2 regions of the Cytobacillus sp. T106 genome follow, and region 1 is predicted to be linked to the other one. Evidence: riboswitches for the same ligand, from Rfam matches in the RefSeq annotation. Region 1 holds a riboswitch; the other holds the start of a gene.

Region 1 (16,380 bases):
ATACTTCCATCTGCCGAGAAAGTCCAATCCGTCTCTCCGGACGATCAAGAAAATCCCTTTCCTTAGAGGGATAGCAGCCATTATTGAAGCAAGTGCGAACGGTTCGAAGCACTTGAATTTCTCAACAGAGAGATTTGATCTTGATCCAAGCGAGGATCATACCTTAAAAGAACAGGAGCCATCCAAGCTGACCATGTGGCTCGGCGTGGCAGCCATAGGGGTCATTTCATTCCTGTTCGGGAAATTTATCTTCACCCTTGTTCCGGTATTCCTGGCGGCCTTGACAAAGCCGATTTTTTCGAGTGATTTTTCCCAGGTATTGGTAGAAGGATTTTTCAAGCTCATCCTTCTGCTTGGCTATATTTATTTCGTTTCATTGACCCCGATCATCAGGCGGGTGTTTCAGTACCATGGTGCAGAGCATAAAGTAATAAATGCTTTTGAAAACGGCAAGGAGCTGACGGTCGAAAATGTGCAGGCGCAGTCCAGGCTCCATTATCGCTGCGGCAGCAGCTTTATCCTCTTCACCGTCATTGTCGGCGTCTTCATTTATATGTTTGTGCCGACCGATCCGCTTTGGGTCAGGATTTTAAACCGCCTTGCCCTGATTCCAGTCGTTCTCGGAATCTCCTTTGAGGTCCTGCAGCTGACGAATAAGGTCAGGCATGTGCCTGTTCTGAAATGGCTCGGCCTTCCCGGACTCTGGCTTCAGCTCCTGACGACCAAAGAACCGGATGATAAACAGACAGAAGTTGCCATTCTTTCGTTTAACGAACTGCTAAAAAAGGAAAAGGAAACCGAGGACGCTAATAAAACAGAAGAAATTGTATAAAATATAGTTTAAAAGCAAGTGAAAATGCTCATCATGCTCATAGGGAGGTGGCTTTTTTGAATAACCGGACTTCATTGTACATTGTTGCCGGCCTCATCGGCCTCGCAATAATCGGAATAACAGGCAGATTGGTAAACGACCCTGCCGGTTTTTTGCAGAGTATAGCCGTAATGGCCCTCATTGGTGCTGCCGTATACTTTCTGTTTCGCCGTTTCTACAAAGCTGGCCCTATGAAAAAAGAGCAGCAGGCATTTGTTAAAGCAGCTAAGAAATCTAAAAGGAAATATCAGAAAGAACCTGCCAGCACCAGGAAGGCAAGTGTCGGTTCGCTCACATCCTTAAGGAAAACAAAAGCCCGCAAGTCTCCATCTCATTTAACCGTCATTGACGGAAAAAAAGGCAAAAAAAAGAACCGGGCCTCCCTTTGATGCCCGGGCAGATTAGTATTACTCCTGCTGGCTGTAAATGGCCGGCCAGCGGAAGCACTGCCAATATGGGGCAGTGCTTTTTAATTCCCTCAATAGGTCCATTGAGAAAAAAATTTCCTCGCTGACCGCCTCCCGAGCTCCAGCAGCTCTTCTTTTCTTTCAGCGGTAAGGCCAAATTCTGTAGAAACGATGCCCTCTGTCGGAACAAAAATGATATTCTTTGCATGCTTCCGGGAAATATAGCGTGCATCATGGGCATCCTTCATTGTCTCAAAGAGCGCCTCATAGAGCTGGATCGCATTATTGATTTTATTTTTCTCCCTGTTCAAGACATCATGGCTCAGCTTGATCCCAAGTACTGGCCGGAGCTTTTTGACATTTTCCTTGTCAAAGAGCCACATCGGAAAATTGCTCAGCACTCCCCCATCGACTAAGAGACTTGTTTCTCCTTCATAAGACTTCAGTTTGACCGGTTCAAAAAAATAAGGCAGGCTGCAGCTCATCCGGATAGCCTTCGCTACGGAGAATCGGCCAGGGTCGACCCCGTAGCTCATTAAATCATCCGGTAAGACGACAAGCCGGCCGTTGGTCAGATCTGATGCAATGACTCTAAGCTTCTGTGGTGCGAGGTCGCCAAATGTACGGATCCCCCTTGCAGCGAGCTTTTCTGCAATCCACCTTTCCAACTCGTTTCCCTTGTACAATCCAAGTCGCCAATACAAGAGCAGCCACTTAGCTGCCGTAAATGGAAGCAGCGTCCTCCTGGCATCCAGCAGCTTTTTCAAGTCAAGTTCATTCATCAGATCGAACATTTCGCTGCTTGTGTATCCTGCAGCAGAAAGTCCGGCAACAATCGAGCCCGCGCTCGTGCCGGCCACCCTTTCAAAGCGGAATCCTTTCTGCTCAATGACCTCCAAAGCACCGATCAGCGCAAAGCCTTTAATGCCGCCGCCCGAAAAAACGCCGTCTATATACATGCAAGCCACCCCCGTCGATGATACCTGCTTGATACATCTTTAATCGGGCAGCTGCAAAAATAGTACGGCGGACAAATTAATTATTCAGGATAAAATATCAGGTTACGTAAAATACTGGACTTCTGCTTCCGGAAAAAAGGAATGGACATAACTTCGGATGGTTTCTTCCATTTCCTTTGCTTCATCGTTCTGGTATACATATTTTCCTATCCCGTAGCGGCCCCACTTATATTTCCGCTTTTCTTCATCCATTTCAAGCTTTGTTTTCGGATAGCGTTTTTCTATGACCTTCTTGGCAGGCTTAGTGAAACGGTGCTGAATGAGTTCAAAAGTAAGATCTTTAAGCTCTATGCCATCCAGCGACTGCTTCAGCCTTTCAAAAAGCTCATAATATCCTTCTTTCCAGTTTTCATGAAGATAGATTGGCGCCACGATAAAACCTAAAGGATATCCCGCCCCTGCAACCTTCCTGGCCGCTTCGAGCCGTTCATCGAAAGTGGAGGTGCCCGGTTCAAAATTCTTGATTACATATCGTGAATTGACGCTGAAGCGGAACCTTGTCTTGCCATTATGCTTGGCATCAAGCAGATGGTCGACATGGTGGTACTTAGTCACAAAGCGGAGTCTTCCATACTCTGTCCCCCCGATGAATTCAATCGTCTTTTTCAATGAGTGCGTCAAATGGTCAAGCCCTACAATATCCGAGGTACAGGCAGCTTCAAATCGGGTGACTTCAGGCGCCCGCTCCTCCATATATTTTTCAGCCTGAGCAAAGATATCCTCAAGGTTTACATATGTGCGGATATACGGCTTGCTCCCAAGGGTTGTCTGCAGATAGCAGTAATGGCAATGCCCCATGCATCCTGTTGCAAGCGGGATGGCATACTCGGCTGACGGTTTGGACGTATCGAATTTGAGCGTCCTCCTGATGCCTACTACGAGTGTCGATTTTGCATTCCGGTACTGCTGAAGCTCATTATTCCCCGGGATGCCGCGCACCTGGTTGTGGGAAGTGGTTTCGCGGATTTCGATGCCTAGCTCCTCAAATTTCTCCTTCAGCTCCTTTCCCAAAGGATATTCAAGCGCTTTCGGTTCTATATACACAAGCTGCGGCATGAATGGTTTCATCTTTATAACCCCGTTTCTATGTTTGCTTGGCTCAGGCATGTCGCCGGCACTTTTTTGTAGTATGAGCATTATTGGGGCAAAACCAAAAAAAAGAGGACGGAAAAATTTTTCCATCCTCTTTTTACTGTTTATGAAAATTTTACAAGCCGCATTTCAATTGGGCATTACAGTTTGTGCAGGTATTGCAGCCGCCGATTTCTTTTACCTTGCCTTGGCGGCATACCGGGCAGGTGTTGCCTACTTCAGAGCCGATGGTTACATCTGTCGATCTGAGGTCACTGATTGTGTCAACCAGCACAACACGCTGCTTCGGCTTTTCCTCTTTCGTTTCTTCCTCATCGAAGGTGTTTTCTTCCGCTTTCAGCGTAAGGACCTGCGAGTCGCGGGAACCGTCGACATATACTGTTCCGCCTTTCGCTCCGCCGCGGTACAGGCGTTCATACACACCTTCCACCTGTTCAACGCTATAGCCCTTCGGTGCATTGACCGTCTTGCTTATAGAACTGTCAATCCAGCGCTGGATGACACATTGAACATCAGCATGCGCTTCAGGGGAAAGCTCCATAGCGGAAATAAACCATTCCGGCAGGTTCTCAGGATCTGCGTCGGGGTTGCGGTCCAGATACTCTTGTACGATATCTGCCTTCACCTCAATGAACTTCCCTAATCGGCCGCTCCTGAAATAAGAGAAGGAGAAGTATGGCTCAAGCCCTGTAGACACCCCGACCATTGTACCTGTGGATCCTGTCGGTGCTACAGTCAGCAGGTGGGAATTGCGGATTCCTTTTTCAAGGATGGACTGTCTCACATCTTCTGGCATTTTCTGCATAAATCCAGTCTCTGTGAAGTTCTGGCGGAGCCTGTTTGTTTCTTCATCCGTTGCCCCTGTAAGAAACGGGAAGCTGCCTTTTTCACCTGCCAGCTCAACTGAAGCTTTATATGCGGTTACAGCAATCGTTTCAAATACTTTGTCGATCAGTTCATTGCCTTTTTCTGAACCGTATTCTGTTTCACAGTAAATCAGCAGATCATGCAGCCCCATTACACCAAGTCCGACACGGCGCTCTCCCAGAGCCTGCTTTTTGTTTTCTTCAAGGAAGTATGGTGTCGCGTCAATGACGTTATCCTGCATGCGGACGCCAACTTCTACAGTGCGGGCCAGCTTTTCAAAGTCGACCGTTTTGTTTTCCTTGTCAGCCATTTCAGCAAGATTGACAGCGGCGAGATTGCAGACAGAGTAAGGCGCCAGCGGCTGCTCTCCGCAAGGGTTTGTCGCTACTACCTTCTGTCCGTAGGCTTGTGCATTTGTCATATCATTCGCATTGTCGATGAAGAAAATGCCTGGCTCCGCTGAATAAGTTGCGCAGATATTGATCAGGTTCCAAAGCTCTTTTGCCTTAATTTTGCGGTAGGTGCGCACTTTGTGGCCCAGCTTTTCCCATTCGCGGACATCACCGATTTTATGCCATTCTTCATTGTAGATCTTCATCGTTTCAGCATCATATGACTCCACATCAGGGAAGCGCAGCTCATACTCTGCATCTTTTTCAACGGCATCCATGAAATCCTTTGTCAGGCACACGGAAATATTGGCGCCAGTCAGGAACTCAGGATTATGGACAGTATAATTGCCTCCGGCAGCAAGCTTATTTTCCGCATCCTTGATGATTTTCTCGCTGAAGCCGCCAAGACCGGGGATTTGCTTATAGTTGATGATTCCCTGATACATATTGGTCTCCTGCTCAGTCAGCGGAGTGAACTTCAGCTTTTCACTGGCATAGCGCTTGATTGTTTCATCCTGTGTGTTTTCCAGCAGGAAACGGAGGATGCGCGGGTTTTGCATTTTTGAGATGATGAATTCGATGATATCAGGATGCCAGTCGGTGAGCATGATCATTTGCGCACCTCTCCTTGATCCGCCCTGTTCAACCAAATGAGTCAGTTTCGCAATATCATCAAGCCATGAAACCGAACCGGAAGATTTGCCGTTCACTCCGCGGGCCAGCGTGTTGCGCGGCCTTAAGGTCGATCCGTTTGTTCCGACGCCGCCGCCCCTGCTCATGATTTCCATTACCTGCTTGCGATGCTCTGAAATCCCTTCCCGGGAATCCTGTACAAACGGCATGACATAGCAGTTAAAGTAAGTAACATCCGTATCCGCGCCAGCACCGTAAAGCACCCTTCCGGCAGGGATGAAGTTCAGGCTCACAAGCTCGTGGTAGAATTTCTCAAACCATTCTTTGCGCTTCTCTTCTGTTGCCTCTGCAGCTGCCAGGCCTGTCGCATTGCGCTTTGCAATCTGCTCATAATAGATTTCAAGCGGCTTCTCAATCACATCCAGCGATTTCGTAATCACCGGTTCGTCCGGATTATCCAGTACTCCGCGGAATTCTTCCTCCACCAATACTTTGGCTGTCTTGTTCTCCCAGTCAATCTCCTGGATGAAGCCGAGGCCGCGGGCAGGGAATTTTGGATCTTCTTTGACCGTCAGGACAACGAAGTCCCCGTTCGCCAGAGTAATCTTTTCTGTATCCTTGAAAGTATAGCGGTCCAGCATGACCAGACGGGAAACCCCTTTATGGGTGATTTTCATATCAGGGGTGATCGGATGCACCTGGGGAAATAGGCGGATATCCTTGTTTAATTGTTCGATGTTCACTTTTGCTTTTTGTCCTAGAACGACAGACATACACACAGCTCCTTCAATGTATCTTTCTATTAATAATAGAAAGCCAAGCTTCTATTTGTTTTTTTGAATACCCTTAAGTTATCATATCCAAAACCTCAAAATCAATATATAGTATATAAAATATTTTCGACACCACTATATATTGTATTGGAGGTCAAATCAATTTGATTTTGTCAAACGCAGAAAAAACTAGATTTCAGAGATAAGAAGAGATATTGTCCGATTAATGACAGTAAACGATTATTTTCGGCAAATTTCGGGGCTTGCGTTTTATATACGGACCCCTTGGAAAAATATTCATATTCTGGGTGTGCCATTTTCTGTATCAAACAGAAAAAAAGCGACAGGGCCGCTTTTTATCTTTTAAAGTTCCATTCATCGTTTTCATATCGGTCTTTTGCAATTTTGTTCACATATTCCATTTCTTCGGCGGAAAGCTCATAAGGTTCAAGATGAATGTCAAGACCTTCTTCAAAGCCCTTTCTGAAGGCTTCCTTGGCCTGCCCGATTGTAACTTTGTCCCGGCTCAGCTCGTTGATGGCAACGGCTTTGCTTTTGAACGCTCTCTGCATCCTTTCCTTCACACGGTCATTCGGATACTTGAACAGGCTGAAAAGCTTATCTTCATCAAGGTCGAGGAGGATGGATCCATGCTGGAGGATAACACCCTTCTGCCTTGTCTGGGCGCTTCCGGCAACCTTTCTTCCCTCAACAACAAGCTCATACCAGCTTGGTGCATCAAAGCAGACGGAGGAACGCGGGTTCTTCAGCGACTCCCTTTCCTCGGCTGTCTTCGGAACAGCAAAATAGGCATCCATTCCAAGATTGTGGAATCCCTTAAGGATTCCTTCAGAAATCACCCGGTAGGCCTCTGTGACTGTTTTCGGCATTTCAGGATGGTCCTCTGAAACGATGACGCTGTATGTGAGCTCATGTTCATGCAGGACGCCCCTTCCGCCTGTCGGACGGCGGACAAACCCCAGCCCGTGCTTTTTGACTGCATCCATATCAATTTCCTTTTCCGCTTTTTGAAAATAGCCAATGGAAAGCGTTGCCGGCTCCCATCCGTAGAAGCGGATGACAGGCGGGATCTTTCCCTCGCTGTTCCACTCGAGGAGTGCCTCATCCAAAGCCATATTGAAAGATGGGGAACCATATCCCGAATCAATAAATCTCCAAGTTTCTTTTAGCATATGTAACCCTCTTTTTCATGTTATGAGTCTTGCACATGTTCTCTAGTCTATCAAAATGGGCGGAAAAAACAAAGCAAACAGCCCTTGCCTAATATTTCAATTTACCGTCTCGCCCGCTTTGTCTCCAGCAAATCCGAAAACGTGAGAAATACGTGAATTTTGCAGGAATTCCTTTACTCACATGCCTGCCGGCTTATATAATAAAAGCTGGCGTAGCTATACGTGAAAGGAGAAGTCACATTGGATACACTTTATATTCTTTTAATCATTATCGGGGGCTTTGTTACCTACTCTGTCGTTACATGGCTCTATCAGCGCAAAGTCGTCAAGACCCTGACAGAGGATGAATTCCGCGCAGGATACCGGAAGGCTCAGCTGATTGATGTCCGGGAGCCGAATGAATTCGATGCCGGCCACATCCTCGGCTCCAGAAATATCCCGTTATCCCAGATGAAAATGCGCATGAAGGAAATCCGTCCGGACAAGCCTGTGTATCTGTACTGCCAAAGCGGGATGCGCAGCGGACGTGCAGCCCAGTTTTTATACCGCAGAGGCTATAAAGATCTCCACCAGCTGCAGGGCGGCTTTAAAAAATGGTCAGGCAAAATTAAAGCGAAGAAATAAGGGAAGCACTTCCCTTCTATACATGAGCAAGAAAGGGTCCAGCCTTAAGGCGGGACCCTTTTTCCGTGTGATCATATGAAGCATTACTCCATTTCAAGAATAAATATGCGTTAGAAACAGAGTTTCACACGAATGTGCCCAAAATCAACAGGGAACATACTAAGCCAAAAGAGATAGGGCGAAGCACAGCGCTGATGCCGTGTTTCGCCCCTCAATGCCATGAAACTTAAGCTTCTTTCTTATACCGGAGGACCGGTTTTCTTGCAGCCAGGGTCTCATCCAGGCGGCCGATGACCGTCGTATGCGGCGCTTCCTGCACGATTTCAGGATTTTCCTCCGCTTCCCTGGCAATCTGGATCATGGCTTCAATGAAGCTGTCCAGTGTTTCTTTTGATTCTGTTTCAGTCGGCTCGATCATGATGCATTCTTCTACATTCAGCGGGAAGTAGATGGTAGGCGGATGATAGCCGAAGTCGAGCAGGCGCTTCGCAATGTCAAGCGTTCTGACGCCAAGCTTTTTCTGGCGCTTGCCGCTGAGTACAAACTCATGCTTGCAGTGCCTGTCGAATGGCAGATCGTAGTATTCCGCCAGGCGCCTCATCATATAATTCGCATTCAGGACTGCGAATTCGGTGACATTTTTCAAGCCGTCCGGCCCCATTGTGCGGATATAAGTATAAGCGCGCACATTGATGCCGAAGTTTCCATAATACGGTTTGACCCTTCCAATCGATTGCGGTCGGTCATAATCAAGGACAAATTCCTCACCGCGCTTAGCAACGATCGGTTTAGGCAGATATGGTATCAGGTCTTTCTTGACGCCGACCGGACCTGACCCGGGTCCTCCCCCTCCGTGAGGTCCTGTGAATGTTTTATGGAGATTCAGATGGACAACATCGAATCCCATATCTCCAGGGCGCGCTTTGGAAAGGACCGCATTCAGGTTGGCACCGTCATAATAAAGCTTGCCGCCGGCACCATGCACAATCTCTGCCATTTCAAGAATGTTTTCTTCAAACAGTCCAAGCGTGTTCGGGTTCGTCAGCATCAGGGCAGCTGTATCGGATCCGACTACCCGGCGCAGATCCTCAAGGTCTACTAGGCCGTTCTCATTCGATTTAACGGTGACGGTTTCAAAGCCGGCGACCGTTGCTGATGCCGGATTTGTCCCGTGGGCTGAATCCGGGACAATAACCTTTGTCCTGCCGGTGTCGCCATTGGATTCATGGAAAGCCCTGATCATCATCAGCCCTGTCCATTCCCCGTGTGCACCTGCTGCCGGCTGCAGCGTCACTTCGTCCATTCCGGTAATCTCAATCAAATGCTCCTGAAGGTCATACATCAGCTCCAATGCACCCTGGACAGAGCTTTCCTCCTGCAGGGGATGAATATGGGCAAAACCGTTAAAGCGTGCTACATTTTCATTGATCTTCGGATTGTATTTCATTGTGCATGATCCCAGCGGATAAAAACCTGAATCCACGCCATGATTCCTTTTTGAGAGAGCAGTATAGTGCCTCATGATGTCCAATTCCGATACTTCCGGAAGCTCAGGCTCTTCTTCACGCAGGTATCCTTCAGGCAGCAATTCAGCCACATCCACTTCAGGTACATCGAGTTCCGGCAGGCTGTAGCCTGTGCGGCCCGGCTTGCTTATTTCAAAAATCAGCGGCTGGTCTTGATTATGCATGGTAATCCCCCAATTCTTTAACAAAAGTATCGATTTCTTCTTTCGTGCGAAGCTCTGTCACGGCAACCAGCATATGGTTTTCCAGTGAACGATAGCTTCTGCCAAGATCATAGCCGCCGATGATTTCTTTATCGAGCAGGCTCTTATTGATCTCCTTGACTGGTGCATTCAGCTTTACGACAAATTCATTAAAGATCGGGCCTTCAAAGGCAAGCTCGAATCCGGCCTTCTTGAACTGATCCCTGGCATAGCGGGCTTTCTGCATATTCTGGACGGCAATATCCCTGACTCCCTTTTTGCCAAGGGCTGTCATGGCGACAGATGCAGCAAGAGCATTCAAGGCCTGGTTGGAGCAGATGTTGGAAGTCGCTTTATCACGGCGGATATGCTGTTCCCTTGCCTGAAGGGTAAGTACGAAGCCGCGGCGGCCTTCTTCATCAATCGTCTGCCCGACAAGGCGGCCCGGCACCTTTCTCATCAGTTTGGAGGTGACGGCAAAATAACCGCAATGAGGTCCCCCGAATGCCGTAGGGATCCCGAATGGCTGCGCATCCCCTGCCACAATATCGGCGCCAAACTTGCCTGGAGGCGTTAATGCGCCCAAGGAAAGCGGATTGCTTGATACAACGAACATGGATTTTTGGGCATGGATGACTTCCTCAAGCTCTTTCAGCGGCTCTATGCGGCCGAAGAAGTTAGGGTATTGAACAATGACTGCAGCTGTATCGCTGTCCATCTGCTCTTTCAGCGCATCCATATCTGTGATTCCGTCCTTATGCGGAATTTCAACAACCTCAATATATTGCCCCTTTGCATAACTTCTGACAACATCCTTCGATTCCGGATGTACAGCCTCGGAGATCAGGATTTTCTTGCGGCGCGTCTGGCCAGCTGAAAGCATGGCTGCCTCAGCGAGGGCAGTGCCGCCGTCATACATGGAAGAATTGGCTACATCCATGCCAGTCAGTTCGCAGATCATCGTCTGGAATTCAAAGATGGCCTGCAGCTCCCCCTGCGAAATCTCCGGCTGATACGGTGTATAGGCCGTATAGAATTCTGAGCGGGAAATGACGTGGTCCACAATCACCGGCATATAATGATCATAGACACCGGCTCCGAGGAAGGATGAATTGGACCTGAGGTCGGCATTCTTTCCTGCCAGCTTGGTAAGCTCCTTCAATAATGCCGTTTCCGGCTTTGCCGGTTTAATATTGTACTCTCCCTTAAACCTGACAGCTTCAGGTATATCACTGAACAGTTCATCAATCGAACTTGCCCCGATCTTCTCAAGCATTTCCTTTTTGTCTGTTTCTGTCATAGGCAGATAGCGATGCGTCATGTTTTTCCCCTCCGTCACTTCTTATCTCTTTTATAAAAAGGTGTGGCAGCTATAACTGCTTTCAGCCGTTTGCCACGGATTTCAACTTCTACCTCATTGCCAAGCTCCGCATATTGGGTCTTGATCAGGGCGAGGCCGATGTTCTTCTTCAGGGTCGGTGATTGTGTGCCTGTCGTCACTTCGCCGACCTGCTCTCCATCCGCCAGCACCGGATATCCGTGGCGCGGGATTCCCCTGTCAATCATTTCAAGCCCGACCAGCTTTCTCGGCACACCATTTTCTTTTTGCTGCTTGAGGACAGGCTTGCCGATGAAATCTGCTTCTTTATTAATCTTTACAGCAAAACCGATCCCGGCTTCAAGGGGGGTAATGTCTGGCGACAGCTCCTGCCCGTACAGCGCAAGGTTTGCTTCAAACCTCAGGGTGTCGCGGCAGCCGAGCCCGCAAGGCAGCACACCTTCTTCTTTTCCGGCTTCAAGGATATCATTCCAGATGCTTGAGGCATCATCCGAATGGCAGTAGATCTCGAATCCATCTTCGCCCGTATAGCCGGTGCGGGAAACGAGCGCTTTCTTTCCATTCAGATCCACGTCACTGCTGAATTTAAAAAAGCCAATTTCGCTTAGATCCTTTTCGCCTGCAAGCTTCTGGAGAATCCCTTCAGCTGCAGGTCCCTGCAAAGCAAGCTGGGCAGTCTGATCAGATAGATTCCTGATGTCAGCGCCGTCAATCAGATGATCTTCAAGCCACTGATAATCCTTTTCTATGTTTGCCGCATTGACAACCAGCAGATAGTGATCATCCTCGAATTTATACACAAGCAAATCGTCAACAGTGCCGCCGCTTTCATAGCACATCGCGGTATATTGTGCACCGCCGCTTTTGAGCTTGGAGATATCATTGGTCATCATTTTTTGCAGAAAATCCTGGCTGGCTTGCCCTTTCACTTCTATCTCTCCCATATGGGATACATCAAACAGGCCTGCTTTTGTTCTTACGGCTTCGTGCTCATCTTTGATGCCAGTGAACTGCACCGGCAGGTCCCAGCCGCCAAAATCGATGGTTTTTGCTCCAAGCTTCCGGTATTCCTCATATAATGGTGTACGTTTTAGCTGTGACATTCACTTGTCCCCCTTGATCCAAATAATAAATACAAGATTGCTAACCATGAGGCTTGAACGCCTGAAGGTTTTGGGCACGAAAAAAGGACAGAGAAATCCCCCGTTCCTAACGAGGGTCTCTGTCCTGGCACCTGAAAGTTTACCTTTACCGGTTTTCCCCTTTGGTGGCTTCCTAAATGAAGCACTCTCCAGAGCCGCGTCCAACAAGGGTTCTTTTGCCTGAGAGATTCACATGAATGCTTGCTCCTTCGGCGCTGTATACACAGTCTCTCCCCTTATTCTCATCCGCATTTATAATTTTTTCCAATATGGCCATACTATTCAATGAAGAATCCGCAGCATGCTGCTGATGGCCGTTCGGAGCCAAAATTTGTTTAATGACAAATTTCGAAACATTCAAAGCTATTATCATCCTACCATCCTATTTCAGATTGGGCAATATATAATTTGAGACGCTTCTTTTTACCCGCAGGACTCCCCGGGGGCATTGCCAAGAGGGGCTTAACTACAAGCGAAGGAGTGTTTTACCATGCCAGTCCAGATCGATTTTGATTCTACATGGCAAACCGAGTTTCTATCAAGAATATCCAATGACGGACCTTGGGGGAATTGGGAGCTTTACAGACTTGCTGCAGAGGTCGAGCAGCATACCATCATCCCCGAATTCAATGGCCTCCAGGCTCCGGGGCACTTGCCGGACCTGACGCCGCTTCCCCACCAGCTGGAAGTTGCCAGGCAGGTAGTTGAGAATATGAACGGAAAAGCGATACTGGCCGATGAGGTCGGGCTCGGAAAAACAATTGAAGCGGGACTGATACTAAAAGAATATATGATTAGGGGTCTCGTGAAAAAAGTCCTTATCCTGGTTCCAGCCTCTCTTGTCACCCAGTGGGAAATCGAGCTGAACACAAAATTCTACATACCGGCAGTTGCCCAGCGCAAGGCTTATGTGTGGGAGCAGTGCGATGTGGTGGTATCTTCCATAGATACAGCCAAAAGGAATCCGCACCGCGACATCATTTTTTCACTTGATTATGATTTGATTATCATCGATGAAGCTCATAAGCTGAAAAACAGCAAAACGAAAAACTATGAATTTGTCCAGAGCCTGAAAAAGAAATTCTGCCTTCTCCTTACTGCTACACCGATCCAGAACAGGATAAGCGAGATTTTCAACCTCGTTTCTCTCTTGAAGCCTGGCCATCTGGGTAATGAAACAGCTTTTTATGAAAAATATAAGAAGGATTCACGCTCGCTCGATGACAATGCCCACCTGAAAGAGCTGGTCAATAAAGTGATGATCCGGAACAGGCGGGCTGATACCGGGATTGAATGGACAAAACGGCATGTAGAAACCATCCCGATTGAATTTTCCAAGGAAGAAAGAGATCTGTACGAATCTGTTACAGAATTGAGAGGGGAAGGAGATTGGGTCAATTCAAGCCAGTTCTCCGTCATGACCCTGCAGCGCGAGGCCTGCAGCAGCCGGGAGGCAGTCTTTTATACGCTCCGCAATATGGTTTCCAGGCAGGAGGCCCCTTCTGATATGTTTCAGGAACAGATTCAGTTCCTGGTCAGCAAAGTGGAGAAGGTTCAGAGAAATTCTAAAGCAGAAAAAGCGCTCGAGCTTATCAAAGGCATTGACGATAAGGTCATCGTTTTCACAGAATACAGGGCGACCCAGCTTTACCTCCAATGGTTCCTGAAGCAGCACGGCATCAGTTCTGTCCCTTTCAGGGGCGGTTTCAAAAGGGGTAAGAAGGATTGGATGAGAGAGCTGTTCAAGAACAATGTCCAGGTCCTGATTGCGACAGAGGCCGGAGGTGAAGGGATCAACCTCCAATTCTGCAACCATATTATCAATTATGACCTGCCATGGAATCCGATGCGCCTTGAACAAAGAATCGGAAGGATCCACCGTTTGGGCCAGGAAAAAGATGTGATGATTTATAATTTCGCAGTCAAGGATACTGTTGAAGAACATATTCTCAAATTGCTGTATGAGAAGATTCATCTGTTTGAAAAAGTCATCGGGGAGCTTGATGATATCCTCGCCAAGCTTGAGTTCGGAAGCATCGAGGACCATCTGACTGATATTTTTGGAAGATCGGCTTCAGAGGGAGAGATGAGAATCAAAATGGAGAACTTGAATAGCATGATACAGCTTGCTGAAGAAATGAAGGAGGGCGGCGCACATGCAGCAGCAGGAAATACGTAAATTCCTGGCACGCTATTTTACCGCAAACGGCTGTGATATCACTGAGGAGGGGCCCGGCTATATGACAGTCCAGCTGACAATTGAGCTTGATAAAGAGCTGATGAACCGTCCTTTCTACTGGCATTATCTTGAAAAAACCGGAGGCATCCCGAACCCGATGAAGCTGACGTTCATTACTAACCGGCAGCTTGCGCCTCCCGACTTGAAGGGAGAAACGATCCATTTCGGTTCTCCGCGCCTGCATCAGATATTTCAATCAGCACGGAGCCTTGCAGGCTACATCCGTCTGTACGAACAGCATTCTTCCCCGCCGGGCAGGCAGACGCCTTTAAGGCCGTGGCTTTGCATGAATGTAAAAATTTCTTATCAATGCGACCGGAAAAGAGATGTATTCAAATCGATCGGTCTGCAGCTGCTCAATGGCCAAATGGTTGAAAACTTCCATGACCGCCTGCTTCAGCTGCAGCTTACACCGAAGATCCCCGACTATTCGTTTACATTGTCGCCTCTGATCATGCCAAAGAGCGGCATCAGCAGGATCGAAGGATTCCTGAAGTCGCAGATTGATTCAGAGGAGCACGGCTGGGCTGACGAGGCAAGGGAACGATGGAAGAAGGATCTTGATCTGCTTGAACATTTTTATGAAGATATGGAAGAACGGAACGAGACCTACGAAAATGAAAAAACCGCCCTGCAGGAGCAATATGAGCCAAAAGTCAATGTCAGCATCGTGAATGGCGGGCTTTTCTATCTGACAGATACGGCCGTTTAGGCAGAAACAGCATGGCTTTCACACATTTTCGATGCCTGTCCGGTATTCGCCGCTCCTCTTATCCTGCTGCAGCATAAGCTGGTACAAGATAAGGGAGTATCTTAAGGCTGTACTTCCTTATCATCACCCCTGGATAGTTTCCAGTATATACTTCTTCATCTCCCGAAAAAAATAAGAGAAGTGCAGGCCCGGCCCGCACTTCTCTTTTTTTATTTCCGGCATATCATACTCCCCGCCGCCGGACTGGACCATACACTCCTATTTCTCAGGCCAGGCTCCTCATAACGCCTTTTTCTATTGCCGTTTTGCCGCTTTACCTTTTTTCAGCCCAGCCAGCAGTGCATATGGGATGATTCCGAACCATTTGAATAGGAACGGCTCTTTTTCATCCTTGCGGCTTTCCTTCTGTTTTTTCCGCTCATCCTTCGGCTGGTCCATATACTTCACAAAAGTCTGGGTGACATATTTCACATAATCATTGGTTTTCATCGGACACACCTCTCTTTAGTCAAAGTATGTCCCGGCCGTCAGCTTTTCAAACACAGCTGCGCTTCTGCCGTGATGGAACCGATTGTCCTCCCATCAGTCTCAATAATATGGTCGGCAGCTTCCTTATACAATGGAAGCCTCGATTGATAGAGAACTTTTACTTTCTGTTCAAGCCCGCCCTCGAGCAGCGGACGTGCCGTATCAGCAGCAAGCCTTTTAATTGTTTCCTCAGGAGAGGCATGCAGGAACAGGACAGTCCCGGTGTTTTTTAGAAGGTCGCGGTTTTCCTTCCTTAAGACGACACCTCCCCCTGTAGTGACGATGATGTCCCTTGCCGACAAACGCTTCAGCATTTGCGTTTCCAGCTTACGGAAATATTCCTCGCCTTTCTGGGCAAACATCTCCTTGATGCTGATGCCTGCTTCCTTTTCTATTTCCTCATCCATATCAACCGCAGGCTTCCCAAGAACACAGGAAAGCTCTCTGCCGACAGTGGTCTTCCCCGCTCCCATAAAGCCGATTAAGTAGATTGTATTCATCAGGCGGATCTCCGTTCACTTTTTTTCTGTCCATTTTATCATTTTTCCGCGGTCTCTGTCATAAAACGCATATGAAACAATCGGTTTCCGGGATCCTATCGCCAGGGTAAAGGAGATTTCGAAGAGAGAGCCCGCCAGTTCTGTCATTGTATATGTCACAGTCCCTTCTTTAAATATAAAGCTGCCAGGCTGGAGGGTTTCATCCTCCTCCACATCCGCCAGGTGCCTCTCAAGCCTTTTGACAGAGCTGAGCAAATAATAATCCTGTTTGAGGATTTGTTCTTTTTCGTTCAGCAATTCTGCTTCTGACACATTCTGCCCCAGCAGGATAAGAAGCGATA
Region 2 (16,380 bases), on a different contig from region 1:
TTTCAGCCTGCTCTGATTGAGCTTCAGGCATACCCGGCATTCCGCCCCCAAAGCGCATCCCCCCGCCGCGGAAGGATTCAGGTTCTGAGGTTTCCGCAGCTGACTGCAATTCCTGATTCAATAGCTGGTCGCTCACTTCTTTGGCCACGATATTGCCGCTGAGAGTAGCAATTCCGAGGGAAAGCGCCGCAACGAGAAGAATCTCAGCGATGAACTGGCCGGCCATTTTCCAGCGCCGTTCACCAATTGCCAAAAGGACGCCCATCTCATATTTGCGTTCACGAATCGACATCATCACAATCAGCCCCAAAATGATGGCACCTGCAATAGAGACAAGATAAACAATATTATTTGAAAAGCTTGCTACGTTCTCGATTGGCCCGACCATCTGCTGGTACAGCTGATCATTTGCATCAAGTTTAAAGGTTTCAAAATCAATGCTGCTCTCCTTTTTCGCCTGTGCGACAAAGCTTTCCATATCAGCAGGATCATCAATATAGTAAGTGGCACTGTCAATGGTCCCCTCATAGCCGCTGCCTTTAAGTGCAGCAGCATTGGTATAAGGCACATAAAGCTTGTTATATGGAATCATGGCAGTAAAGTCCATGCCCTGGTCAGAGCCTGTGGAAGCTGTTTGATAGATACCTTTGATTTGGAGCTCGAGTGTGGCCGAATCATCTCTTGGATTGGCCACTGTAATGGAGTCGCCCACCTTCAGTCCGTTTTCCTCTGCAAGAGTCTGTTCAATGAGAACAACGTTTTTTCCCAGGTCGTCTTCCGTAATATGTTCACCCTCGATGATTGAAGCAGTGCCGTCCATGAATTCCGCAGTGGAATCAGTAAAGCTTACTCCCTGAAGGCTGACGTCTCCCTGGGCCATCCCGCCGCCCATCCTGCCGCCCGGAGCAGCTGATTCTGTGGTGCCTTCTTCTGTTGTTCCTGACTCATTATTTGTGATTGGTTCAAAGCTTGAAGCAAGGGCGGTAGTAGAAGAATAGAAATTATAGCCTTTGATTTGTTCATATGAGGTCAGTTCTTCTGCTGCTTCTGCAGGAATCGGGGCAGACTGGAATCGCATGCGTTCTCCGTTCGTCTGCTGGGACTGCATCTGCTCGCGCATCTTTTCCATATCGACCTGCAGGGTGACGTTAGCGCCAAGCTTCTGCCGGGCAAGATCGCCAGATTTTTTGGCGGCAGTCTGAATGGATAGGCCGGCCAGAACCAGGACGCAAATGACAGTGAAAACAAAAATTTGCAGCAGGCTTTTACCTTTCCTGGCTTTCACGCTTAAAAAAGACCTTTTTAAAAAGTTCATACATTTCTCTCCTTTAGCCAAATTGGGTACAAGGCTAATCTTAAGAGGAATTTATGGCAAAAATGTGAACGAAGTATTGCCTAAAAAGGAATAAAAACAGGTGCCTGGCCCCGTATTGCATATCAGCGGGGAAGGCACCTGTTCTATTTCCGTTTCTTAAGGTAAAAAGCAATAGCGATGGCAGATGCCAGCAATAGAAGGGTGAGGAGAACATAAGGAACCAGATCCATCCAATGAGAAGGAGCCTCATGGGCAAAGGCTGCTTTTCGCCATTCATTGTCCGCAATTTCAACAGCTATGCCCTCGTCAGTTGGCAGATCCTTTATCTCAAAATAATTTGTACCAATCTGATATTCATTGGAAGCATTCCCGTAGTATTCTCCCGTCATGTCATCAGGGCGGGTTTCTACTTCGCCAATCTTCTCTCCGATTAGGCTTTCCGGCACGTTTTCATCTGTCACTTCATAAACATTTCCATCCCAGACGACGAAAGGGTAGGCCCAGCTTAATGCCTGGGCGGAAGCTGCGAAAATTATCAAAACGAATGGGAAAAGCAGCAGAGTTCTTTTCATCATCACATCTGCGGAGCTTCCATCCCCATCATGGCCCATTCCTCTTTGGCTGGGCCATAAACACCGGGAACCGTTAACCCGGCCTGGCGCATAAGGATGGTCATTTGCCCGCGATGGTGAATTTGGTGCTGGATGATGAAGAATAACAGCTGGCCGTTTGACATTCTTTGGCCGAAGAAGTCTTTTTCTTCGCTGAGAGTTTTATCTGTCCACTGCTCCTTGACTGCATGAGCGAGAGCGCTGCTCGCTTTTTGGTAGATATCAGAAATGAATTTGGCTGATTGGGGGACCGGATAGTCTTTGGCGGGTGCCTCAAAAGCCAGGCCGGTTTGAGAGGCCATTACACCGATTGCTGTTGCCGTATGCCAGGCAATCCTTCCCAGTGTCCAGTTCTGGGCTGTGACCTCCTGGGACAGGGATTCATCTGTCAGCTGGTCGAGGACCTTCTGTGTTGTATGTACTTCATAGTTCCATAGCTTTAAAAAACCATCCAATGTCTGAAACATCTTCATTCCTCCTTGCTTCAATTCTTCACCAATATATTCCCTGTCTGAAGAGATTTACCTGTTTTTTCAAGGAAATACTTTTGGTGTAATTGAAATGCTGCTGATGATGGACTTTTTTACAGAGTTGTAAAACGGTTTGCCTGCCCTGTAAAGATAATTAGGATGATAGGTGCGAAAAGCCTGGGGATGCAAAGATCCTTCCTTTAACCTTGCTAGTTTTCCAGCAGGTTCATGAGCGAGTGGATGATAGGTCAAATTCGGCCACTCGGCTTTCAGGTATTGGTCATATCGCGGTCCTGTGAAAAATAGAACCACGTCAGGCTTCAGGATCTCCAATTCTTCCCTGATCACAGGGAATGCTTCCTTTTGAATAGCTACCAGACTCTTCTTGGGAGCGCCTTTGCTGTTTTCCTTTCCTAGCTTGATAAGATTATTCCAGACTATCTCAACACGCTTGTCCGGGTAAGCTTCTTTTATATCCCCGGTATAATCTTTTACCGTGTTCCAAAAAGGCCCTCCATAGCGGAAGCACTTCCCCTCGCCAAAAAACCTGGAGTAGGTCCCCAGCAGCTCCTCTATGGATTTAGAGCCCAGGCTGCCTTCCCATGTATTCGTTTCCTGGCCCAAGAACATTACTTTTAAGTCGGCTTTTTGATATTGTTCCTCATCGTTTATTTTCAGAAGAAGAGGGTTGCTGAGATTGTTTCCTTCAAGAGAAGAGAGCATGCCTTTATAATATTTTTCGTATAAGTTATAAAGCTGTTTGTTTATCATCATATTCCCTTTCTTTTTTATCATATATGGATGACTTTACCACAAATTAGGGGCAGATGAAGGGTTGGTTAATTATCCTGCTTGCAAGGAGCATATTCTAAAAGGAGTTATGAGGAAATCATTAGGCACTGCTCACTTCAGCTCGGAACTTGAGCAGAATATCCTAATAAAATCTTACTTTTAACAAAGGATAAAACATGCCATATATCCTGTTTCCTGCAATTTACAATCACTTAACAGAATATCACAAGAAAATTAATACATCCTCATTATGCTGATAATTAGAAACTATCAATTAAAGGGGGATTTGAAATGAAGAATCATTTGAGGAATAAGGTTGCCGGGATTTCTGTGGCTGCGGCTGTTGCGTTTTCTTCTCTGGGATTTGCTGTAAACAATCACCTGGCTGAGGCAAAGGACAACAAGAAGAAAGAGCCTGCCAATGTCATTATGATGGTCATGGACGGGACAAGCGCAGGGGCCACTAACCTGGCGAGATGGTACAAAGGCGGGAATCTGGCGATGGATGAGATCCTCATCGGGGGGGTGCGCACCCATTCCGCAGAATCGGCAATCACGGATTCTGCACCTGCTGCAACGGCTTTAGCGACAGGCAATAAAAGCAATGACAAGGTAATCGGGCTTCTGCCTGCACTGGTGAATACACCGGGTGTCTCTCCAGTCAGCGAGAAGGATGCCCACAGACCGGTGGCCAATGTGCTCGAGGGGGCAAAGCTGGCTGGAAAGTCGACAGGAATCATTTCCACATCTGAAATTCAGCATGCAACGCCTGCAGGATTTTCATCACATGCGGCGCACCGCAGCAATTATCAGGACATTGCCGAGCAGCAGGTATACCAGGGCATTGATGTAGTCCTTGGCGGAGGCAAAGAATCTCTGGCACCAGGAACAACCAAGAATGCCCGCGTTGATGGCGAGAATCTATTGAATGTGATCAGCCAAAACGGCTACCAGTTTGTCGAGACAAAGGAAGCCCTCCTAAAATCGAAATCAAATAAAATCTGGGGCTCATTTGCGCCTTCCGCAATGGCCTATGACTTTGACCGAAAGGCTGCAAAGAGCAGCCAGCCTTCTCTGGCTGATATGACGAAAAAAGCGATCACAACGCTGGACAAGAACAAAGAAGGCTTCTTCCTGTTTGTTGAAGGAAGCAAGGTGGACTGGGCAGCGCATGCCAATGACACCGTCGGAATTCTTAGTGATGTACTGGCATTTGATGATGCAGTGAAAGAAGCACTCGATTTTGCGAAAAAAGACGGCAACACAATGGTCATCGCAGTCAGTGACCACGGAAACAGCGGAATCACAATGGGGAACGTCAACACAAACAGCAATTACCCGGAAATTCCTGTATCAGCTTATATCGACCCGCTGAAAAAAGCGTCCATGACACTTGAAGGGGCTTTAAGCCAACTGAAAGCAGACCGCTCAAACATGGAAAAAGTGGCCGGCCTGTACGGATTGGATAATCTGACAAAAGAAGAACTCGATAAATTGAAGGCGTCCGCAAACCTGCAGTCTGATATGGCCAAAATGCTCGCAAACCGCGCGAATATCGGCTTCTCGACTGGCGGGCATACCGGCGAGGATGTATTCTTGTACGCATATGGACCATCAAGGCCTTTTGGATTGATCGATAACACTGATATTGCTAAAGCAATGGCAAAGCATATGGGCTTCAACCTGAAATCCGTTACAGACAAGCTGTTCGTCAATGCGAAAGAGTCGTTTGAGAAAAAAGGCTACAAGACCCGCATTGATGTAACAGATGCGAACAACCCGGTCTTTATCGCAGAAAAAAGCAAGACAAAGATCGAACTGCCTGTGAACAAAAATATCGCTCATATCGTACAGAACAACAGGATTGTCACGAAAAAACTCGATGGCGTCACGGTCTTTAACGGAAAAGATTTCTATGTTTCCGAAAAGGCTTTGAATCTGTCTAAATAATGGTACAAGAGGTGCTTCCCCGGGGAGGCGCCTTTTTCTTTTTGTTAGAGAAGGAAAACGGAACGGTTGACAAACGACCCGTACGCTACTATTATATAAAAAATATTGCTGTATAATTTCATACCAAGCTATGAATGCCATGGGTCGTGCTGTGGCAGGAGCAGCTTCTGGAGAGACCGCGGGTTTCCGCGGCGCCGAAGGGTTCACCATCTCAGGCAAAAGGACAGAAGAGTATTGGATATACATTTGGCATGCTTTATGACTTGCCTTTATATTCGTTATTCTGATGATCAGGAGATTGGGGATTCCCCAGTCTCTTTTTTTATTGCAGTAAAACTTTGTGTTCAATAGTTCACATCTAAGGGGTCAGACCCCATTTTAAGAGGAGGAATCAGGAATGGCACAGCAGGAGTTAAAAAGAGATTTAGCCAATCGGCATGTACAGTTGATCGCGATTGGCGGCACGATTGGGACAGGGTTGTTCCTTGGGTCCGGAAAAGCGATCCAGCAGGCCGGCCCGTCCATCATCCTTGCATATCTGCTCGTCGGAACCGCCTTGTTTTTTGTCATGAGGGCACTTGGGGAGCTGCTCTTATCAAAAGCGGGCTATCAATCTTTCACAGATATCGCCGAAGATTATCTTGGGCCGCGGGCAGCTTTTGTGACAGGCTGGACCTATTGGTTCTGCTGGATCATGACCGCGATGGCCGATGTAATCGCAGTCGGCGTCTATGTTCAATACTGGTTCGACATCCCGCAATGGGTGCCGGCCATCATCTCCTTGATTATCCTGCTCGGATTCAACCTGCTGACGGTCAAGCTGTTCGGGGAGCTGGAGTTCTGGTTTGCCCTAATAAAAGTAATTACGATCCTTGGGCTGATCGCAGTCGGCATCTTCCTGCTGATCACCGGATTTAAGACCGATGCGGGAACCGTTTCGCTGAGCAATCTCTGGGAACATGGCGGAGCATTCCCGAACGGGGCGGCAGGATTCTTATTTTCCTTCCAGATGGTAGTCTTTGCCTTCGTTGGCGTGGAACTCGTTGGCGTTTCGGCAGCGGAAACGAGCAGCCCGCAGAAAAATATCCCGGCTGCCATCAATAAGATCCCGCTCCGCATCCTGTTTTTCTATGTAGGCGCCCTGATCGTCCTTTTGTCGATCAATCCATGGACAGACCTGAATGCAGCAGAAAGTCCCTTTGTGAAAACCTTCAGCCTCATCGGGATCCCGGTTGCAGCTGGAATCATCAATTTCGTCGTCCTGACTTCAGCTGCATCTGCCTGCAACAGCGGGCTGTTCTCAACGAGCCGGATTCTGTTCAGCCTAAGCAAAAACAATCAGGCACCGGCACGTCTGAACAGGCTGAATAAGCAGCATGTACCGGCCAACGCTCTGTGGCTGTCTGCCCTGGTCGTATCAGTGGGGGCTCTTTTAAGCAAGCTCTTGCCAGGACAGGCGTTTGCCATTGTGACCACCATCAGCGCAATCTGCTTCATCTGGGTATGGGGCGTCATCCTGATCTGCCATCTGAAGTATAAAAGAACGCGCCCTGAGCTGCATGCGGAATCTGCTTTCAAGGCACCGTTCACTCCATTAGTGAATTATCTCGTTCTCGCATTGTTTGCGATGATCCTCCTGATCATGCTGATTGCCGAAGAAACAAGGCCGGCGCTCCTGCTGACGCCTGTGTGGTTCCTTCTGCTGTATGTAGTCTATTTTTACAGAGGGAAGAAGAAGAAGGAAGAAGTGCCTGCGGTTAAAGGAGTACATTAAGATGGCCATGATTATCTCCCTGAATTATGCTATAAAGAAAGGGCATAGAAATCAGCCAAAGGAGATTGAATGATGGAGCAAGAATTGGTTCTATGGTCAGACAGGATTTCATATTTAACGCCTGTCGGCCCGACAGACAGGCCGATCCTGATGGCTGTCTCGGGGGATAAGCATACCTTAATGATAGATGCCGGCAATTCTGCGGCACACGCAAAGCTATTTTTGGAAAAATTAAAAGAAGCGGGTAGGCCGGAGCCAACTGTGGCAGCCATTACCCATTGGCATTGGGACCATATCTTTGGGCTTGAATCCCTGGATATCCCGTCGATTGCCTCTGTTGATACAAGGGTGGAGATGGAAAAACTGGTCCCATTTAAGTGGGATGACCGATCACTGGACGAGCGGGTTGAGGAGGGAATTGAGATCCAGTTCTGTGCGGATGCGATCAAGGAAGAATTCCCGCAGCAGGAACGGCCTATCCGGATCAGCCTGCCGGACATAACATTCAAGGATGAAATGACGATCGACCTTGGCGGCATCACCTGCGTCCTGAAGCAGGTGGGCGGAGACCACGCCCCTGATTCGGTCATTATTTATATAAAAGAAGAGAGGATCGCCTTTCTGGCCGATGCGACTGCGCCGAAGATGTATGCGCCAACCTGGCGTTTTACGGCCAAGGCAACACTCGACATGCTTGATAAAATTGAGATGTTCAATGCGGATACGTATATCATCTCCCACTGGAAGCCTATTACAAAAGAAGAATACCAGGCGGAGGCGAGTCTGCTCCGGACTCTGTCCCACTTAGTGGCAGCGTACGAAGGCGATCAGGACAAGATGAAAAAAGGCCTTGAAGCGTTTTACGGCCGGCCGCTTACCAATGAAGAACAAGAAACGCTCATGTACTTTGTGAATGGTTTTATAGGATAGGGGGATGAAGATGGCGAAAAAGAGATGGCTGGTGATCCTGCTGCTTCTATTAATTGCAGCAGGCGTATTGGATATCCTATTTGAGGGGCTGTTTTTTCAAATGCTGCCCGATTCAATCCAAACTAATTTAAGGGACATGCTTTAAGCCGAAAGGATGAGAAGATGCTGAAGGAAGTGTGTGTAGAAAATCTGACACTGATTCCCGAGAAGATCAGTAAAGGCGCCCAACGCGTGGAGCTGTGCGATAATCTTTCGGTCGGAGGGACAACCATAAGTCATGGTGTTGCGGTGAAGGCAATTGAATATTGCCGCGGGCATAACGTGGGAGTCATGGCAATGGTGAGGCCGAGGGGCGGAAATTTTGTCTATAGTGCGGAAGAGATTGAAATTATGAAAGAAGACATTGTCCACCTTGTGCAGCTCGGTGCAGATGGCGTGGTATTCGGCTGCCTGACAGAGGATCGCTGGATTGATGAGGGGGCAATGAAAGCTTTATTGGAGCTTGCGGAAGGGCTGGAGACTGTTTTTCATATGGCGTTTGACCATATCCTGCCGGACAAACAGCTGCAGGCCATCGATTGGCTCGCCGAGCATGGTGTGGACCGGATTTTGACGCATGGCGGGCCAGCGGATTCTGAGATCCTTGGGAATCTGCCGCGTCTTCAGGAGTATATGGATTATGCAGCCGGCCGGATTACCATTATGCCGGGCGGCGGGATTACGGATAAGAATCTGCCTGAGATTGCGGCGGAGCTGGATATTCGAGAGATTCATGGGACTAGGATTGTTGGGTAAGTGCGAATTAGTGGGAGGGGAGGCCGTGCTGGGGACGGTCTCTTTTTTTGTGTGCCCGCAAGATGGGCAGCTTGCAAATATATCGTGAAAGTCGCAAACAAAAAGGTAAAGTCGCAAATATCTTCCAGGAGTCGCAAATATCTCACGAAACTCGCAAATAAACTCGAAAACTCGCAAATAAGCGCCTGGAAATTCCTTCTGCCAGTTAAAAAAATCCCCCCGCAAACAGATAATGCCCTAACCAAGCATTCCCTTCTGAGGAATGTTGACAAAACGTCAACACTCTCTGTAATATTGATAGAAGTGATATAGCTAGAAAGGAAAGAGAGCATGGCAGAGAATAGCAAGGAAATTGGCGGGCTTCTGAAGGGGCTGCTGAAAGAGCGCTCACTTTCGATGAGAAAGCTGGGCCAGCTGGCGGGGATCGATCCAGCGGTGATCTCGAAGATCGTCAACGGAAAGCGCAAGGCGACCCCTGAGCATCTGCAGCGGTTTGCCGAGCATTTGAACGTTCCGATCTCCAGATTATATGAGGCCGCTGGCTATCCGCTCGGCCCCGCGTCAGAGCGCAATGACTCGATTGGCCAGATTCAGGATATCCTCAAAACGGCCCACCTGATGGACGGGGAATTCCGTCTTGAAGATGTGAAGGAAGAGCTGGCAAAATATGAAGAGCTTTCACAGACAGGGGAAGGGACCGGGAGGATTCTCAGCCAGTTTGATGAGAAGGTCAAAAAAGTGGCAGGCATGGGACCCTTTATCCAGCAGCTGCAGGAAATGTACGAGAAATTCTCCTTGAAAAAAGGCACGAAGACGGAGCTTGCCCTGATGGGAGGCGCCCTCCTTTATTTCATTGCCGCTGTTGACTGCATCCCGGATTACCTCTTTCCGGTCGGATATTTAGACGATGCCGTGGTGATCCATTGGGCCATGAACGCCCTTCCGATGAAAAAAACAAAGACTATATAAAGGATTGGAGATAACATGAGCAGACTAGCACGCAATAAAAAGAAAAAACGCGGATGGAAAGTATTCACTGTTCTGCTGCTGATGATTGTGGCAGCCGGCGGCTATTTCGCCTACCAATACCAGGCGGGTGTGGACATGGCTGACCCGGTGAAGGCGAAGCAAAAAGAAGAGGATATTGAGTTCAATGGGGTGAAAAGCCTTGATGATAAGATCAACGTCCTTTTGCTTGGAGTCGATGCACGTCCGGATGAAGAAAAGTCACGCACAGACTCTATCATGGTCGCACAATATGACCCGAAGGAAGGAACGGCCAAGGTTATTTCCGTCATGAGGGATATCTACACAGAAATCCCAGGCTATAAAAATTACAAACTCAACACTGCATTTTATCTGGGCGGACCGGACCTGCTCCGCGAAACGCTGAAAAATGATTTTGACCTGGATATTGAATATTATGCCCTGATCGACTTTAAAGGGTTTGAAAAAGTGGTTGATGCTCTTGCTCCGGAAGGGGTTGAAATCGATGTAGAGAAGCAGATGTCCGCTAATATCGGTGTCTCCCTCGAGCCTGGGCTCCAAAGGCTGAATGGGCAGGAACTGCTTGGATATGCCCGCTTCCGCAAAGATGCCGAAGCTGATTTCGGACGGGTCCGCCGCCAGCAGCAGGTCATCAATGCCATGAAGGATCAGCTCCTGAGTGCTAATGGCGTCCTTAAACTGCCTAAGATGCTCGGCACCGTGCAGCCCTATATTCAGACAAACCTTAAGGGTGCAGACCTTCTCGGCTTAATGAAGAGCCTTGCCCTGAAGCAGCCGGAGACAGTGGAGACTCTGACCGTTCCTGTTGAAAACTCATATACCAATGAAAGATATGACGGAATCGGGCTGGCGCTCGATATCGACTTTGAACAAAATACAGAAGCCATCCAGGCGTTCCTGGATGGAGAACCAGCCAGTGTTGAAACCGGCACAACCGCTGAATAAAGAAAGAGCTGCAGCCTTCCAGGGGGGAGTGCTGCAGCTTTTTTCTATTCACTCTGAAAAAGTCCCGGCAGCATAACATGCTGATTGAGCCCAGGTTTATTTGAGATAACTTCTAGAAATTAAATGAAGATGCAGAGGGATTTTCACAGGTGAAGTAGCTTTTGGTCTAATTTTTTATTTGAATATGGGGTTTCTTCATTTTTAATTCACTGATAAATCCATCTAAGTTCTTAGGTGAAATCTGTATTGTATTATATTTTCCATAGTTGACTTCAATTCTATCTATGGAAAGCGAGGGAGCTGTAAAAGGATTATTTGTTTTTCTAATGCTTCGAATCTCACTAATGTCGATTTCCTTCTTATAAGGGCCAGATTGTATTTGGAGAGAATCGTTTTTTATTGTATATCCGGTTTTGAACCAAATCCATAATAAACAGAAACCAACTGACCAGAGGACAACTATCTTTATCCATTGTTTATCAAGGAATTCAGGTGTCAGCCATACTCCGAAATCAGGGGAAAATACAGGCGGGATAATAAAAAGAAAAGCAAATAGCCAAATAAGTATGGTCAGCCAGGAGTCCTTTCGGGACGGAAAATACATACAAGCACCTCCATGTTTTATTACGAATGAAACATGTTAAGGTTTCAAGAGTACTTGAGCCTTATCAATCTGCCTGTACCTGGTTAAAGGTGGATTTTTGAATATTTCATTTTAAAAGCAGCTTGGCCTGCTGCTTTTAAAATAAAAGAAACCTGGACGCAACGTCCAGGCTTTTCTCTTTTAAGCACCTTTTACAGCAGCATGGACGCCAGCAATATTTTGCTTATGCGCCATCCTCCGATAAACCAGCGCCACAATCAGCGAAGGCACCGTACACACCAGCATCCCGAGGAAGGCATATCTTGGCTCAATCTCATACAGGTATCCGCCAAAGATGGTGAATACTGCCGTGCTCCAGCTGAGGGCGAGCGCAGAGTAGATGCCCTGGGCGATCGGGACATCCTTCGGCGGGATGTACTGGATCATGTATTTCATGAATGCATAATGCCCCATGGCGAAGGAGAGAGCGTGCAGCAGCTGCGACACCGAGAACATCGCTACATTCGGGAAGGCGAACACAAGGATCCAGCGAACGGTGCTGCCGAGAGCCGCTAGTGCCAGCAGGGAACCGGGTGAAACATTGCGGAAGACGCGGTCGGCGACAAGGAAGAACAGGATTTCTGCGACGACCCCAATATTCAGGATCGCTCCGATCATGTATTTCGGCGCGTCGATTTCCTGCAGAAAAATGTAGCCATAGTTGTAATAAGAGGCATGTGCCGCCTGCAGCAGGATGACGATCACGAGCACAATCCCGAAGTGCTGGGCCTTGAATGGCCTCAGCAGCGAGCCTCTGCTCCTGGCGTCCGCCTTTGGCTTCTGGGACAGCACATCAGGAGCCTGCATCATCCCCAGGCAGGTTAGCATAAATACACCGAATAGCAGCCCCCAAAGAATGAAGCCGTCCCCGAACCGGCCAGTGAACATCGTCAGGATCAGACCGCTGATAATGAACCCCAGAGATCCCCATGAGCGGCTCTTCCCGTAATTCTTCAGCTGCTTATGCTGCACAAGCACACCGGCAGCCGTGTCCATCGCCGGCATCAGGGTCGGATAAAAGAAGTGCAGAAAAAGAACTGCAGCAAGCAAAGTCGAATACGAATCAGCCGGGATGCAAAGCAGCAGGATAACGAAAGTCCCGATGCCCATTCCATTGATCAATACCTTGCTGCTGAATTTCCCTGACAGATAGGGGAAGGCAAACAGTGTTGACAAGCCGCGCACTACAAGCCCCAGGCTCATAATCAGGCTAGCCTGGCCAACCGTCATTCCCTTTGTATGGATCATCCATCCGGTCCAATAGGGAAGAAAGATCCCCCAGGTAAAAAAGAAACTAAAAAATTGTCTACTCATCCAGCGTTGTGAATTCATCGTTCATTCCTCCAATGATTGCATCATACCAAGAGGAAAAGTAAAATAATATGAGATATCTCATATTTTGAGGTTGTTTTGAGAGAAAAAGGAAGCGGGGATGCAAAATGAAAAAAGTTCAGCAGAAAGAAAAGCAGCGTCACCTTGAGAAGCACAGCATTGCCCATCTTTTCTCATTTCCTATCGAAGAAGGCATCGAAGTCCACGAATACCAGCGCGACGAATGGATCATACGCGAAGGTATGCGCCCTGATTACCTCTTTTATGTTATCGAAGGAAAAGCCAAAATTTACATCACCTATCAAAACGGCAAAGTCTCTCTCATCAATTTCATTAACACTCATGACTATATCGGCGAGATGGAGCTTTTGCATGAGGTCTACTACACAAAAGGCATCCAGGCCTCCACCCGCACCATCTGCTTTGCCATTCCCCTAACCCAATACCGTAATCAAATGCTCGAGGACACGCTATTCCTGCGTGAACTCACCAAATTCCTCAGCCTCAAAGCCACCAATATGGCTGCTAAATACTCCCAAAGCCTCGCCTTCCCGCTCGAAAACCGCCTTGCAGACTTCATCCTGCAAACAGCGGACGGGGATTTGTATAAAGAGAAGCATGTAACCGTCTGCGACTTCCTCGGAGTTTCCTATCGGCACCTGCTGCATGTACTCGCCCAGTTCTGTGAACAGGGATACCTGCGGAAAGAAGGAATGCGATATCTAGTTGAATCCCGGGGAAGACTGGAGGAATTGGCTGGGGTTTTGAGGAACCAGGGGGACGGGTCCCTTGGCTCTTTTTAAGAATGGGCCAGGGGGTCTGTCCCCCTGGTTTTTATGTTCCATGTGAAACAATCCTGCTGGGCAATTTTGGTGGTAAGAGCAATTTTGCAACGAGAAGTCCTTTTGCAATCAGTAACTGGATTTTTTCCTCTTATCTGGATACCTTATAAAGATAGGAACCGTTCAGGGTGAGGTGAAGTTCATTTATGTTATCGAGGCGGCATGTGGTATTTAATTTATCGATCATTATGATCCCTTGGTTTTCGCTGCTGTTTATCGGTAAGCGCAGCTTCAAGCGATATGGAATTGCAGGCGCGATCATCAGTATATTTGAGATAACGAACCATCTTTATGGACGTCACAAAAAGTGGTGGAAATTTTATGATCAGCCTAAATCATTTATAAGGGATGAATTGCCATTTGATATAGGTCCTTATATGCCAGTTTCTCTGTGGATCCTTAAATATTCATACGGCAATTTTAAAAAATTCATCCTGCTAAATGCTCTTTTTCATGTGGTTTTCGCATGGGTTTTCCTGCCATTTCTCAAGAAGGTAAAGATTGTCCGCCTAACTCGTATCAGCTATTTCCAGTTCTTTCTCTATATCCACTATAAAGCGTATTTATTGTATGCTTTACAACATTTAATTGAGAAGATGCGTTTTAGCCGGTAGAATCTTGAAAGCTGGCGCGGCACTGTCTTAAGAGGAGGTTATCCGTTTGTCTTTATCACACTGCTAAAAGCCTGTTACCAATGAGGGGGACAGGCTTTTTTTTATATGGTAAGAGAAAGTACTTTCCACTAAATGGTATAATGATGTTAAAAAAACAGGGGTGCGGAATGGGACATAATCTCATCAACGTAAAGGAACGGATGGATTATTATCAGGTAAAGGGGCTGAGTCTGGCGCTGATTGAAAATGGCCAGATCAGCAGGCTGGACCAATATGGGCTGTTGGAAGCGGGAACTGACAATGCTGTGCAGGCAGAATCTATATTCAATGCCTGCTCAATAAGCAAGTTCCTGACAGGAATGCTGGTGATGGTGTTAGCGGAACGAGGGGTTCTTCATTTGGATGAGGATATCAATCACAGGCTGCAAAGCTGGAAGGTTCCTGATAATAGGGTCACTGTGGAAAAAAAGGTCACCCTGCGCCAGCTGCTCAGCCATCAATCAGGAGTGGTGGATCCGGCGGGAAGTTTTATGGAGTTGGGTTTTAGAAACGAAGCATCCTCAATGGCTGAGCTGCTGGAAGGAAAAACAGCATATTGCAGTGTCCCCATAGAGGCGGCATATGTGCCAGGGAGTGAATTTCATTACTCAGATGCCGGCTATTGCATTGTGCAGCTGCTGATTGAAGATGTGACTGGAAGATCATTTGAGGAGCTCGCATATGAGTTGATTTTTGAGCCATTAAAAATGGAGAACAGCTCTTTTCCAAGGATGATTTCGGGTAAGGATTATGCTTGCGGACATGACAAAAATGGACAGTTGATTGAGGAAAAGTACTCTGTTTATCCATATCCAGCGGCATCTGGGCTATGGACAGCCCCTGCTGAATTAGCCGGGCTGGTTATTGAGTTGATGAATGCAATAAATGGTGAGAGCAAAATAGGTCTCTCTGCAGAGAAAGCAAAGGAAATAATCCAGCAGCAAGGCAAAGACTGGGCAGGTCTGGGTGTGTTTTTAGACGGATCGGATAAAGAGCTTGAAATCTCCTCTCTTGGATGGGGAGTCGGCTTTCAATGTATGATGGCTGCTTATCCATATAAGGGGGCCGGCCTTGTCATCATGATGAATACGGACTCGGGGGTTCATCAGATGAAGGGGATTATTGGGGAGATTTATCGATCTTTATTTTGAATCAGTAGGCTGCTTACGGCCTTTACATACTTAAAAAAGGTGCCTGTACCCAAATTGGGGACAGGTTCTTTTCATTCACCGGCTCCAAGAAGGAAATCCACCTCTCCCTGCCGAAATAGAGCTTTAAGCGGAAAATGAAAGTGAGGATGACAATGCTTGAAGTCTATAATCGCTTAGACGAATTCACCAAAATGCATGATGAATTTATTCGCGGCTGGAGCCATGCTATGAACTCAGGGGATACATCCCTGGCAGAAAAGATGGCCGATGATTATTATGTGGCCTTTTTCAATGGCGGGAATGAAAAACCAGTCTTTTTTACGAAGCGAGCAGCGGTAGACGGCATGAGACAATCGATCCGGCATTTTCGGGGTGCGGAGAAGAGGTTTGAGAACAGGGTCATCAGACTAAGAAATAACGAAAATGCTGTCGTGTTTTATGAGCAGTTGATTGTGAAGGATGGAGAGGTACTGGCAAGGTTGTTTACCAATTGAAAATTGGGGCCTGATTAACGGAGATGGATGGTTATAAGGGAGATAGAAGAAGCAGTTAATTAGCCAACAGCATTTTATAGTTGAAAGGGGAAATCATTTTGAAGCAGACATTATTGGTGATTGATGCCCAGCAGGCATTGATTGATGGAAGTCATGGTGAGAGCAGTCCGGTTTTTAATAAAGAGCAGCTGATCCGAAATATCAATCTGGTTATTGGCAAAGCAAGGGAAAAGGATATTCCGGCTGTATTTGTCAGAGACCTTGATATTGCAGGTGGGGAAGGAGAAGGATTTCAGGTCCATAATGGAATTGAAGTTCCTGAGGATGCGGTAACTTTCAATAAGACGGCCACTAATTCTTTCCATGGGACAGGGCTCTTAGAGCATTTGCGTTCCCAAGAAATTGAGCATCTTGTGATTATGGGCTGTGCTACGCAGTATTGCATTGACACTGCGGTCAGGACGGCCACAGTCAGCGGATTTGATGTCACTTTAGTGGGGGATGGCCATTCAACAGCGGACAGTGACGTGCTGCCGGCCGAACAGATCATCAAGCACCATAACAAGACCTTGCATGGCCATTACAATGTAGAGCATTTCTCCGTTGTCAGGAATGCCGAAGAAGATCTGTTCAATCCTATTCATGACTCGCATAGATAAGAGCCAAGGGGACAGG

The links. Region 1 has a riboswitch for glycine ahead of gcvT (glycine cleavage system aminomethyltransferase GcvT). Riboswitches for the same ligand answer to the same signal wherever they lie in the genome.
Region 2: linked by a shared signal. The riboswitch ahead of ABU165_RS21540 (amino acid permease) and the one ahead of gcvT (glycine cleavage system aminomethyltransferase GcvT) in region 1 are both predicted to bind glycine.

Annotation. Positions count from the first base shown of each region.
Region 1 covers NZ_JBEUMK010000001.1:491,179-507,558, reverse strand. Annotated here, with positions in the region: gene ABU165_RS02505 (DUF1385 domain-containing protein) at 1-832, shown strand, start outside; gene ABU165_RS02500 (SA1362 family protein) at 880-1,260, shown strand; gene ABU165_RS02495 (patatin-like phospholipase family protein) at 1,350-2,237, opposite strand; gene splB (spore photoproduct lyase) at 2,340-3,365, opposite strand; gene ABU165_RS02485 (vitamin B12-dependent ribonucleotide reductase) at 3,505-6,054, opposite strand; gene ABU165_RS02480 (lipoate--protein ligase family protein) at 6,411-7,247, opposite strand; gene ABU165_RS02475 (rhodanese-like domain-containing protein) at 7,488-7,871, shown strand; gene gcvPB (aminomethyl-transferring glycine dehydrogenase subunit GcvPB) at 8,098-9,561, opposite strand; gene gcvPA (aminomethyl-transferring glycine dehydrogenase subunit GcvPA) at 9,554-10,900, opposite strand; gene gcvT (glycine cleavage system aminomethyltransferase GcvT) at 10,915-12,021, opposite strand; glycine riboswitch at 12,139-12,215, opposite strand; glycine riboswitch at 12,219-12,306, opposite strand; gene ABU165_RS02455 (DEAD/DEAH box helicase) at 12,551-14,239, shown strand; gene ABU165_RS02450 (YqhG family protein) at 14,217-15,011, shown strand; gene ABU165_RS02445 (YqzE family protein) at 15,306-15,500, opposite strand; gene ABU165_RS02440 (shikimate kinase) at 15,539-16,039, opposite strand; gene comGG (competence type IV pilus minor pilin ComGG) at 16,055-16,380, opposite strand, start outside.
Region 2 covers NZ_JBEUMK010000017.1:3,111-19,490, reverse strand. Annotated here, with positions in the region: gene ABU165_RS21565 (ABC transporter permease) at 1-1,315, opposite strand, end outside; gene ABU165_RS21560 (hypothetical protein) at 1,459-1,890, opposite strand; gene ABU165_RS21555 (DinB family protein) at 1,890-2,393, opposite strand; gene ABU165_RS21550 (uracil-DNA glycosylase family protein) at 2,460-3,167, opposite strand; gene ABU165_RS21545 (alkaline phosphatase) at 3,480-5,138, shown strand; glycine riboswitch at 5,296-5,375, shown strand; gene ABU165_RS21540 (amino acid permease) at 5,536-6,912, shown strand; gene ABU165_RS21535 (MBL fold metallo-hydrolase) at 6,982-7,842, shown strand; gene ABU165_RS21530 (hypothetical protein) at 7,853-7,987, shown strand; gene ABU165_RS21525 (copper homeostasis protein CutC) at 8,005-8,637, shown strand; gene ABU165_RS21520 (helix-turn-helix domain-containing protein) at 8,968-9,606, shown strand; gene ABU165_RS21515 (LCP family protein) at 9,622-10,590, shown strand; gene ABU165_RS21510 (PH domain-containing protein) at 10,757-11,194, opposite strand; gene ABU165_RS21505 (MFS transporter) at 11,375-12,565, opposite strand; gene yeiL (transcriptional regulator YeiL) at 12,673-13,368, shown strand; gene ABU165_RS21495 (hypothetical protein) at 13,554-14,021, shown strand; gene ABU165_RS21490 (serine hydrolase domain-containing protein) at 14,189-15,211, shown strand; gene ABU165_RS21485 (hypothetical protein) at 15,364-15,705, shown strand; gene ABU165_RS21480 (cysteine hydrolase family protein) at 15,804-16,364, shown strand.